One region of the Paraburkholderia phenazinium genome, then DNA from elsewhere that is predicted to be linked to it. Evidence: riboswitches for the same ligand, from Rfam matches in the RefSeq annotation. Region 1 holds a riboswitch; the other holds the start of a gene.
What was found. Region 1 has a riboswitch for glycine ahead of gcvT (glycine cleavage system aminomethyltransferase GcvT). Riboswitches for the same ligand answer to the same signal wherever they lie in the genome.
Positions count from the first base shown of each region.

Region 1 (4,691 bases):
TACGGCGTGTAAGCCGTGTACCACGCCGGATTTTCAAGTACGTTGCGCAGGATCACCGTCGGGGTGTGCGCGTTGTAATAGCCCTGCCCGATATAGGAGCGGAACACCTGGTTCTTGTCGGCCAGCTCACGCAGCGCAGCGAGCGCTTCGGCCTCGCTCTTCGGTTGCGCGAAGGGGCCGAGCGGCAGCGTTTCGGTGCGGCGGATCGTCTTCGGAATCACGGCGTCGATCAGCGCGGCGCGCGAGGCGAAGCCGAGGGCTTCGAGCATCGCCTGGCTGTCGGCCGAATCCGGGCCGATATGCCGTTCAGCGAAGGCGTCATGCACTTCGAGCGCGGCGAGCGAGAGAGGAGTGCGGTTCATCAGACGATCCGGGTGTTCGAGCTTCATGGGGTGTTCCTGGCGGCGCGGCCATCCGCGTTCGTCGGACGCCGCACCTGACGGTTAAAGCGGGTTTGAAATAACTTACTCGCCGATCGACTTGCTGTACGCGTCGGCGTCGATCAGGCGGTCATGCGTCGCATCGGCTGCCGGCTTGATCTTGAACAGCCAGCTGTCATACGGCGTGCTGTTGACGGAGTCGGGCGTGTCGGCGACAGCCGTGTTCGCTTCGATGATTTCGCCCGAGACCGGCGCGTAGATATCGGAGGCGGCTTTCACGGATTCGATGACGGCGACGGTGTCGCCGGCGCTAACGGTTTTGCCCAGTTCCTGGACTTCGAAGAAGACGATGTCGCCGAGCGCTTCTTGCGCGTGGTCGGTAATGCCGACCGTCAGCGTGCCGTCTGCTTCGGTGCGGACCCATTCGTGCGATTCGGTGTATTTCAGATCGGCCGGGATGCTCATCGGATGCTCCTGTGCGGTGTGTACGGTAAAAACTTAAAAAGGAGGAAGCGCGCGCAACGAAAGCTTAAGCAGCAAGAACTTTGCCGTTGCGCACGAACGGCAGTTTTACCACGCTTGCGGGAAGGGCTTTGTCACGGATTTGCACGTGGACGACATCGCCGGGCTTCACGTCCTTCGGCACGCGTGCGAAGGCGATGGATTCCTGCATGGTGGGCGAGAATGTGCCGCTGGTGATTTCGCCTTCGCCGTGCGGCGTGACGACCTTCTGATGGGCGCGCAGCACGCCGGCAGCCTTGCCGTTTTCCTTTTGCAGGATCAGTCCGACGAAAGCGCACTGGCAACCGTCCGCTTCAAGTTTCGCCTTGCCGACGAAGTCGCGCGGCGAATTCAGATCTACGGTCCAGGCGAGACCGGCGTCAAGCGGCGAGACATTGTCGTCCATGTCCTGGCCGTACAGGTTCATGCCGGCTTCGAGGCGCAGCGTGTCGCGCGCGCCGAGACCGGCGGGGCGCACGCCCTGGCGCACCAATGCGTCCCAGAACTCGCAGACGGACGTGGAAGGCAGCACGATTTCGAAACCGTCTTCGCCGGTGTAGCCGGTGCGGGCAACCATCAATTCGCCGAACGGCGTGTTCTCGACGATGGCGGCGTTAAACGGCTTGAGGAGTTCGGTGGACGTACGGGTGGACGGCGCGACTTGCCAGACCTTCTCGCGGGCGTTCGGACCTTGCACGGCGACGATCGACAGATCGCGGCGCGGCGTGATGGTCAGGCCATAGCTGCCTTCGCCGTTGAGCTTGCCGAACCAGGCGATGTCCTTTTCTGCGGTGGCAGCATTGACCACCAGGCGGAAGTGGGTTTCGGAGAAGAAATAGACGATCAGATCGTCGATGACGCCGCCGTTTGGGTTCAGCAGGCAGGTGTAGAGCGCTTTGCCCGGCGTTTGCAGCTTGCCGACGTTGTTGGCGATAGCGTGTTCGAAGAACGCGCGGACGCGCTCACCGGTGAAATCGACCACACACATGTGCGACACGTCGAACATACCGGCGTCGGTGCGCACCGCGTGGTGTTCGTCGATTTGCGAGCCGTAGTTGACGGGCATGTCCCAGCCGCCGAAATCGACCATGCGGGCCTTCAGCGCGCGATGGGTGGCGTTAAGCGGGGTGTGTTTGAGTTCGGTCATCAGGGCCTCAGGCAATCTCGACGGATAACAAAAAGGCCATGCGGCTTCATTCCTCGCGGCCAAAAGCCTGCGAGCGATGCCATGCATGACCCCTCTGTCCTCGATACCTGAGAGATTGCGCTGCCGTGCGGGTTTGCAAGTGACTGCAAGCCATCACGGTGAAGCGCGCGCCCCTTCGGTGGGCAGCCTGCCTGGCTCGACGATGGTCGATGCCGGTGGCTACTGCCGCTCTCCAGAGTGCAAAAAACCGGTGCCTGATGAAGCCCGGACGATGCCGGAATCAGACGGGTTCTTCGACGCAGCCGGTCCTTTTGCCTGAGAGTTTGTGGGTGTGCCCCTTCGGCGGCGCGGCCCACAAAAAACATGGCGGCCAACGCTCTCTCCCGACGCGTGCGGCGAATGTACGCGAGGCCCCGAGGCTTGTCAAATGAAGGCTTTGGAGAGCTATGCGGCGGTGCAGCGGGCGGCGCGAGCGCCAAAAAAAAGCGCGGGGAATGACCCCCGCGCCTGTGCTTTCACAGCGAATTGCTGAACAGATTGACTGAGCGGCTTACTCGCCGATTGCGTGTGCTGCGCCGTCGAGTTCCTGGTTCAGCACGCGTTGCTCTTCGCCCGACAGGCCACCACCATGCTGGGCAGACATGTCACGCGCTTCCTGACGGATCACGTCGAGGCGGTGATGCAGCGCGCCACCTTGCGGGGGCGGGTAGTAGCCTTGATTGACGTGATTGTCGATGCGGCGGCTCAGGTTGTCGGCACGGCCGTAAACCTGATTCAGGCGCTGAACTGCGATTTCGTGCGGGTTAGGTCCCGGGGGCGGTGCCTGTTGCGGGACCACACAGGCGGCCAGCGAAGAAACCAGTGCCAGACTTGCCAGCGCACGGGTGAAACGTTGCATGCGTACTCTCCTTTTGTTGGTCGGAGTTAGCGCTTGAGCGCTTACTCCGGTCCCATGCAGTTGCCTGCGGTCGTCGTGGTCTTGATCGACGGTTAGATCGATATCGTGAAGCAACGGCTAGCCGCAGCCACACGATGACCTGAATTCAGAAACATATTGTAACGGACCGTCCCTTTCGGAACTGTTAGCAGCGGTTGTCAGCATGTAAGCTGCGACTTGCGCGGCGATCTCAGCGAATTCGCTCGAAGGGCAGGCGCCGGCCTTCCTCTTCGCTGCGCGCGGCCAGTTCGATGATCGTCATGACGTCGACGGCGTCCTGAGGACTAACCGGGAAACGCTCGCCATCGAGGATGGCTGCCGCCAACGAGCGATAGAAGCCGATATAGTCGCCGTCGCGGGTCGGCAGGGCGCGTTCAGTTTCCTGATTGCTCGCGTCCAGTACGCGCAGCAGACCCGCCGGGTTGCCGCCAGCAAAACCGGCGTCACCCGGGCGCAAACCTGCTCGCAACTGATCTTCCTGGGTGTCGAGTTCACGCTTGACGTAGCTGCCGCGCGTGCCGTCGATTGCAAAGCGCGGCGGCGCGAGCGCGGTGAGGGTGGTTGCGTGCAGCACGACTTCGAGATCCGCGTAGCCCAGCTGCAGATGAACGTAGTCGGTGGCGCCCCCGCCATCGCGATGCGTTTTGACGGTGGCCGACACCGTGGCGGGCGTGCCGAAGAGCGCCAGCGCCTGGTCGATCAGATGCGGCCCGAGATCGAACAGCAGGCCGCCGCCGCGCGACGCTTCCTCGCGCCAGCGCGGCCGCACATCCGGACGGAAGCGGTCGAAATGCGACTCGTAGTGGGTAATACGGCCCAGCTCACCGCTGGCGAGCAGGTCGCGAACGGTGAGGAAATCGCCGTCCCAGCGACGGTTGTGGAACGGCGCGAAGGTGAGGCCTCGCGCCAGCGCCAGGTTGGCGAGCGTGAGCGCCTCCGTGGCCGTCAGCGTGACCGGTTTGTCGACCACCACGTGCTTGCCGGCTTCGAGCGTGCGTTTGGCGAGGTCGAAGTGGGTGTCGTTTGGCGTGGCAATCACCACGCATTGGATGTCGTCGAGCGCGAGCAGCGCATCGAGATCGGGCACGACTTTGGCGTGCGGACAGTCAGCCCGAGCCGGCTCGGGCTTGCTTGTCGCGATCGCAGCGACCGTGGCCCGGCCGCAGTGCTCGATCACCGGCGCGTGGAAGGTGGCGCCAGCAAAACCGTAACCCATCAATCCTGTTTTCAGCGGTGCAGACATGTGAGTTTCCTGCAAGAATGCGCGCCGCTTTGCCACCGCGGCGACGACGCGCGGCCTGTAATTGTGGCATGTCCGAGCCGTCACCGGCTTCGTGTTAGCATCCCTGCCCGCACCCTCAACCCGCAACACCCCCCGCCCAAACACGATGTCCGCTGGCCTAAATCCCGCTCAAAACGAAGCGGTGCGCTACCTCGATGGTCCCTGTCTTGTGCTTGCCGGCGCAGGCAGTGGCAAGACGCGCGTGATTACGCAGAAAATTGCGCACCTGATCGAAGTCAAAGGCTTCGAGCCGCGCCATATCGCGGCCGTTACCTTCACGAACAAGGCGGCGGCGGAAATGCGCGAGCGCGTCGGCAAGCTGCTCGAGGGCAAGACGCTGACCACGCCCGGCAAGGAAGGCCGCAAGGTGCCCGTCAATCAGTTGACGGTGTGTACCTTCCACTCGCTCGGCGTGCAGATTCTGCGTCAGGAGGCCGAACACGT
Region 1 covers NZ_FSRM01000001.1:618,953-623,643, reverse strand. Annotated here, with positions in the region: gene gcvP (aminomethyl-transferring glycine dehydrogenase) at 1-389, opposite strand, end outside; gene gcvH (glycine cleavage system protein GcvH) at 465-845, opposite strand; gene gcvT (glycine cleavage system aminomethyltransferase GcvT) at 910-2,028, opposite strand; glycine riboswitch at 2,113-2,274, opposite strand; glycine riboswitch at 2,321-2,424, opposite strand; gene BUS06_RS02980 (YdgH/BhsA/McbA family protein) at 2,579-2,926, opposite strand; gene BUS06_RS02975 (oxidoreductase) at 3,156-4,208, opposite strand; gene BUS06_RS02970 (UvrD-helicase domain-containing protein) at 4,354-4,691, shown strand, end outside.

Region 2 (4,691 bases), on a different contig from region 1:
TGCTCACGCGGTCCCTCTCTTCAACGATCTTCCACAGACGACCGCTCACCCGCCAAACACCTCGACCATCTGGGCATTGAACCCGTTCACGAGTTCATGCTCACCCGGCCCGGGATTGCCGCGGAACAGCATGGCCGCGTCCACCAGCACCTCATCGGTGTCCGTACCGAGCACTGCGACAGTCTCGTTGATAAACGCATCCAGCGGCATCGCCTGTTCAGCTTCGCGGCTGTTCATCAGGTCGGTGCGCACCCACGGCGGCGCGATTTCGAGGACTCGCACCGTGGTATCGCGCAACATGAAGCGCTGCGACATGATGTATGAATGCAACGCGGCCTTGGTCGACGAATACACTGCAGTCACGGCCAGCGGCACGAACGCCAGCACTGAGGTCGTATAAGCGACCACCGCATTGTTCTTCGTCTTGAGATGCCCGAGCAGCGCCGAGGTCATGCGGATCGGCCCGATCAGATTGGTCTCGACGGTAGAAACCAGCAGCACATCGTCGATCCGGCCCGCAGCGCTATCCGGTTGCATGATGCCGGCGTTATTGATCAGCACATTGAAGTCGGGATAGTCGCGGATCAGTTGCGCCGCGGCCCGCTCGATGCTTGCCGCGTCAGTCATGTCCAGCTCGATGGCGGCCATGCCGGGGTTGGCTGCGACCACCTCGTCGAGAAGGCCGCGACGGCGTCCGCTAATGATCACCTTGTTGCCGCGCTGATGCAGCGCCTCGGCCAATGCGCGCCCGATACCTGAGGTGCCGCCTGTGATAAAAATCGTGTTTCCTGTCAGTTTCATGATGGTGTCCTAAATAATGTTCAAGGCATCGTGGTTTCGGAGTCCAATGTTTCTGGGCTAGGACTTCACTCCGGGAAACGGTCGCCGAACATCGGCAGACCGCTCGCGGATTGCTCCCTGGTTGCCTCGTCCTGCAATACGTCCCAGTGCTCGGCGAGCTTGCCGTCTTCGAAGCGGACCACGTCCGCTGCAATCCACGCGGCTGGCCTGCCGCTGCCGGAGAAACGGCCATGCGCGATCACGTAGTCGCCTTCGGCCACGATCAGCTGGTTCTCATAACGTAGCGTGTCAGGCAGCGTGCGGATCAGACCGAACAGCCCGTCGCGCCCCGGTGCAATGTGTGCGCTGTGCTGGATATAGCGGTCCGACCAGAAGCGTTCGGCGGCCGCGTAGTCGCGCTTGTTGAAAAGCGTATCGAAAGCCTCGAGGACGAGGGCCTTGTTCTGCTCAGGCGTGGTTGTGCTCATGTCAGTCTCGATAGATGAAGTTAGATGAGTCGAAGCGCCGCCGGACGTCCCGGACGTCGACGGAACGCAGAGCCGGAACGGTTGCGTGGTGAAGTAAAGATAACGGCGGCTGAGCGGCAGCGGTAGCCGCTCTTTTTCGCTATCTCTTATGTATGCGGCGCATAGATGGCCGCGCTTCACGGCGCAGATCGGCCATGAGGTGTTCGACGACTGCGCGCCCTGCCGCGCGGGTTGCCCGGCCCATTGGAAAGTACGCATGCACTGGGACGTCGTCGGTCGTCCAGTCGGCGAGCAGCCTGACGAGCGAACCGTCGGCCAGCTCGCGCCGGCACGCCCATTCGGTCGTGGAGGTAATGCCGATGCCCCCTACCGCGGCAGCGACGGCGCCCTCGTTTTCGTTGGTCGAAAAATGCGCTTCGAGATCGACCACCACCTCTTCGCCCGCACGCTCGAATTTCCAGCCCGACGGGACCACCGACGCCGGCCCGCCGACGATGCGATGCCGCGTGAGATCCTCCGGCCTCTCCGGCGCGCCATAACGGTCCACATAGTCGCGCGAGGCGATGATCACGCGCTGGATCTGCGTAATCAGCGTGGCGGTTGCGCTCGAATCGACCAGCCGCCCGAGCCGGATAGCGACATCCACCGCATCCTTGACGAGATCCTGCGGACGGTCGCCCAGCAAAACCTGCAGACGTAGCTCCGGATGAAGTTCGAGAAACGGTGTAAGACGCGGGATGACCTCGCGAATCGCCACACTGGCCGGCATGCTCATGCGCAGCATGCCGCGCAGTTCGCCGCCATCGCGCACGCTGTGTTCGGCGTCTTCGAGCGCGATCAGGATTGAATCGAGACGCGCGAGGAACTCGGCGCCGGCCTCGGTTAGCACGACGGCACGCGTGGTCCGCGTGAGCAGCCGCGCGCCGAGGTCGGTTTCCAGATCGGCGATGATGCGCGATACCTGCGATTGCGACAGCCCGCATTCGCGCGCCGCAGCGGAGAAGCTGCCAAGACGGGCGACACGGGTGTAAAGCTTGAGGGAGAGGATGTCCTTCACGGTGGCGGCTGTAGGTGGTTGCTGGAGGCGGGTGAGCCTGGGCAAAGGCTATACGATTGATGCATATTTCGCAAATGTCAGGCGAATCCAGTGCATGGTTGCCGGGCCGCGTGTCATCCTGATGTTCGAACCAGGCCGCATTACAAAAATCGCTTGCCCTATTTTTTGGGAAAGGCTACCTTTACGCCGTTCTACACGCTGTCGCGGGAGAGACTGTCACGCCGAAAGGCGGTGGCGGCGCCGACGGAGCAACCGCCCCGGAAACTCTCAGGCACAAGGACCGCCCAGCGGGAACATCTGGAGAGCGGCGCTTTCAGCGCCCACCGAAGGGGATTTCCGTCCGCCCGGCAACGGGATGCGCACGGAAAGAAACTCTCAGGTACATGGACAGATGGGGCATGGAAGCCGGAAACGGCCGTGCTCACTCACTCTGGACCATGACATGTCACGTATCGCCATTATCGGCGCCGGCATTACCGGCGTCACGACCGCTTACGCCCTTGCGCAACGCGGCTTCAACGTCACCGTGTTCGAACGCCATCGCTATGCCGCGATGGAAACCTCTTTCGCCAACGGCGGCCAGCTCTCGGCCAGCAACGCGGAAGTGTGGAACAGCACCGCGACGGTCCTCAAGGGCCTGCGCTGGATGCTGACCCGCGACGCACCGCTCCTGCTCAATCCCCTGCCGAACTGGCACAAGTACTCGTGGATGGGTGAATTTCTGCGGCAGATTCCGCACTACCGCGCGAACACGATTGAAACCGTGCGGCTCGCGATTGCCGCGCGGCAGCATCTGTTTTCGATGGCGGAACGCGAGGGGATCGATTTCGACCTCGAACGGCGCGGCATCCTGCACGTGTACAAAACCCGCAAGGAGTTCGATGCAGCCGCGAAGGTGAATGCATTGCTCAAGGAAGGCGGTCTCGAGCGCGAGCCCGTAAGCGCTGACGAAATCCACCGGATCGAGCCCGCGCTCGACGGCACCTTCCACGGCGGTTTCTTTACACCGTCCGATTCGACCGGCGATATTCACAAGTTCACGCGCGGTCTCGCTCAGGCATGCGAACGCCAAGGTGTCGAATTCCATTACGACACGGAGATTGCTTCGATCACGCGTGATCAGACTGGCGCATTCAGCATTGCGGCTACGAAAACGGGGCAGCCGTTTCAGCAGTCGTTTGCGCGGGTTGTGGTGTGCGCCGGTGTCAGGAGCCGCGAATTCGCTTCGATGCTGGGCGACCACGTCAACGTCTACCCCGTCAAAGGTTATTCGATCACCGTCTGTCTCGACGATGAAGCGAGCCAGCAAGGCGCTCCGTGGGTCAGCCTGCTCGACGACAGCGCGAAGATCGTCACCAGCCGCCTCGGCGCCGATCGCTTCCGCGTGGCGGGGACCGCTGAAATCAACGGCTTCAACCGCGATATCAGGGCCGAACGGATTGCGCCGCTGGTCGACTGGACGCGCCGTTATTTTCCGCAGGTGAATACGTCGCGCGTCATACCGTGGGCCGGTCTGCGCCCCATGCTGCCGAGCATGTTGCCGAAGGTGGGCAAAGGCCGTTTGCCGGGCGTGTTCTATAACACCGGCCACGGACATCTCGGCTGGACGCTTTCGGCGGCCACGGCTGCAGGTGTAGCGGACGTAATCGAGCAGACCAGCCGGCGCGCAGCCTAGCCCTCTCCGGCTGCTCGCCGGCGTTCAGAAGCAGCTTGCGCTCTCGCCTCAACGTGTGCATCATGCATATATGCACACTGCACACGTTGAGGCATCGTCATGACGCAGCGCACCGAAAACCTCCTCGGCGTACTCGCCCTGCTGGTGACAGACGAGATGAACGCGCTGAACACCGTGGCCGCCCTCGCCGGCCCCACGGCGCGCGCCATGCTCAACGCCGTTGGCCAGTACCCCGATTCGTCCATCGAAGTACTGCGCGATGCGGTGGACCTTTCGCATCCGGCGGCGGTCCGTGCGGTGGCGGGGCTCGTCGAAGCGGGCCTGATCGAGAAAAAGCCCGGCCCCGACAAGCGCGCTGTAGCGCTCGCCCTCACCGCCACCGGCAAGCGTGAAGCAAAGCGCATGCAGACCGCGCGCGAACGGATGTTGCAGCGCGTGGTCAGCCGTCTCGACGCGGACGAACGCATCGTGTTCGAAGACCTGCTGATCAAGATTCTCTGGCATGAAACGCGTGATCCAGCGCATGCCATGCAGCTGTGTCGTCTGTGCGACGAGGGCCCTTGCCTGAAGGCAGGCTGCCCGGTCGAATGCCGCGACCAGGGCTTGCCCATGCCACAGCGGAGCGGCGCATGAATTCCGCGGTCTCTGCACGCTGGCGTGCGATTGGAGCGCTGACCGCCGTGTCGGCGTT
Region 2 covers NZ_FSRM01000002.1:3,388,604-3,393,294, forward strand. Annotated here, with positions in the region: gene BUS06_RS35045 (SDR family oxidoreductase) at 46-801, opposite strand; gene BUS06_RS35050 (nuclear transport factor 2 family protein) at 867-1,268, opposite strand; gene BUS06_RS35055 (LysR family transcriptional regulator) at 1,408-2,325, opposite strand; glycine riboswitch at 2,613-2,726, shown strand; gene BUS06_RS35060 (D-amino acid dehydrogenase) at 2,768-4,000, shown strand; gene BUS06_RS35065 (MarR family winged helix-turn-helix transcriptional regulator) at 4,100-4,633, shown strand; gene BUS06_RS35070 (MFS transporter) at 4,630-4,691, shown strand, end outside.
Region 2: another riboswitch for glycine. It lies ahead of BUS06_RS35060 (D-amino acid dehydrogenase); the one in region 1 lies ahead of gcvT (glycine cleavage system aminomethyltransferase GcvT).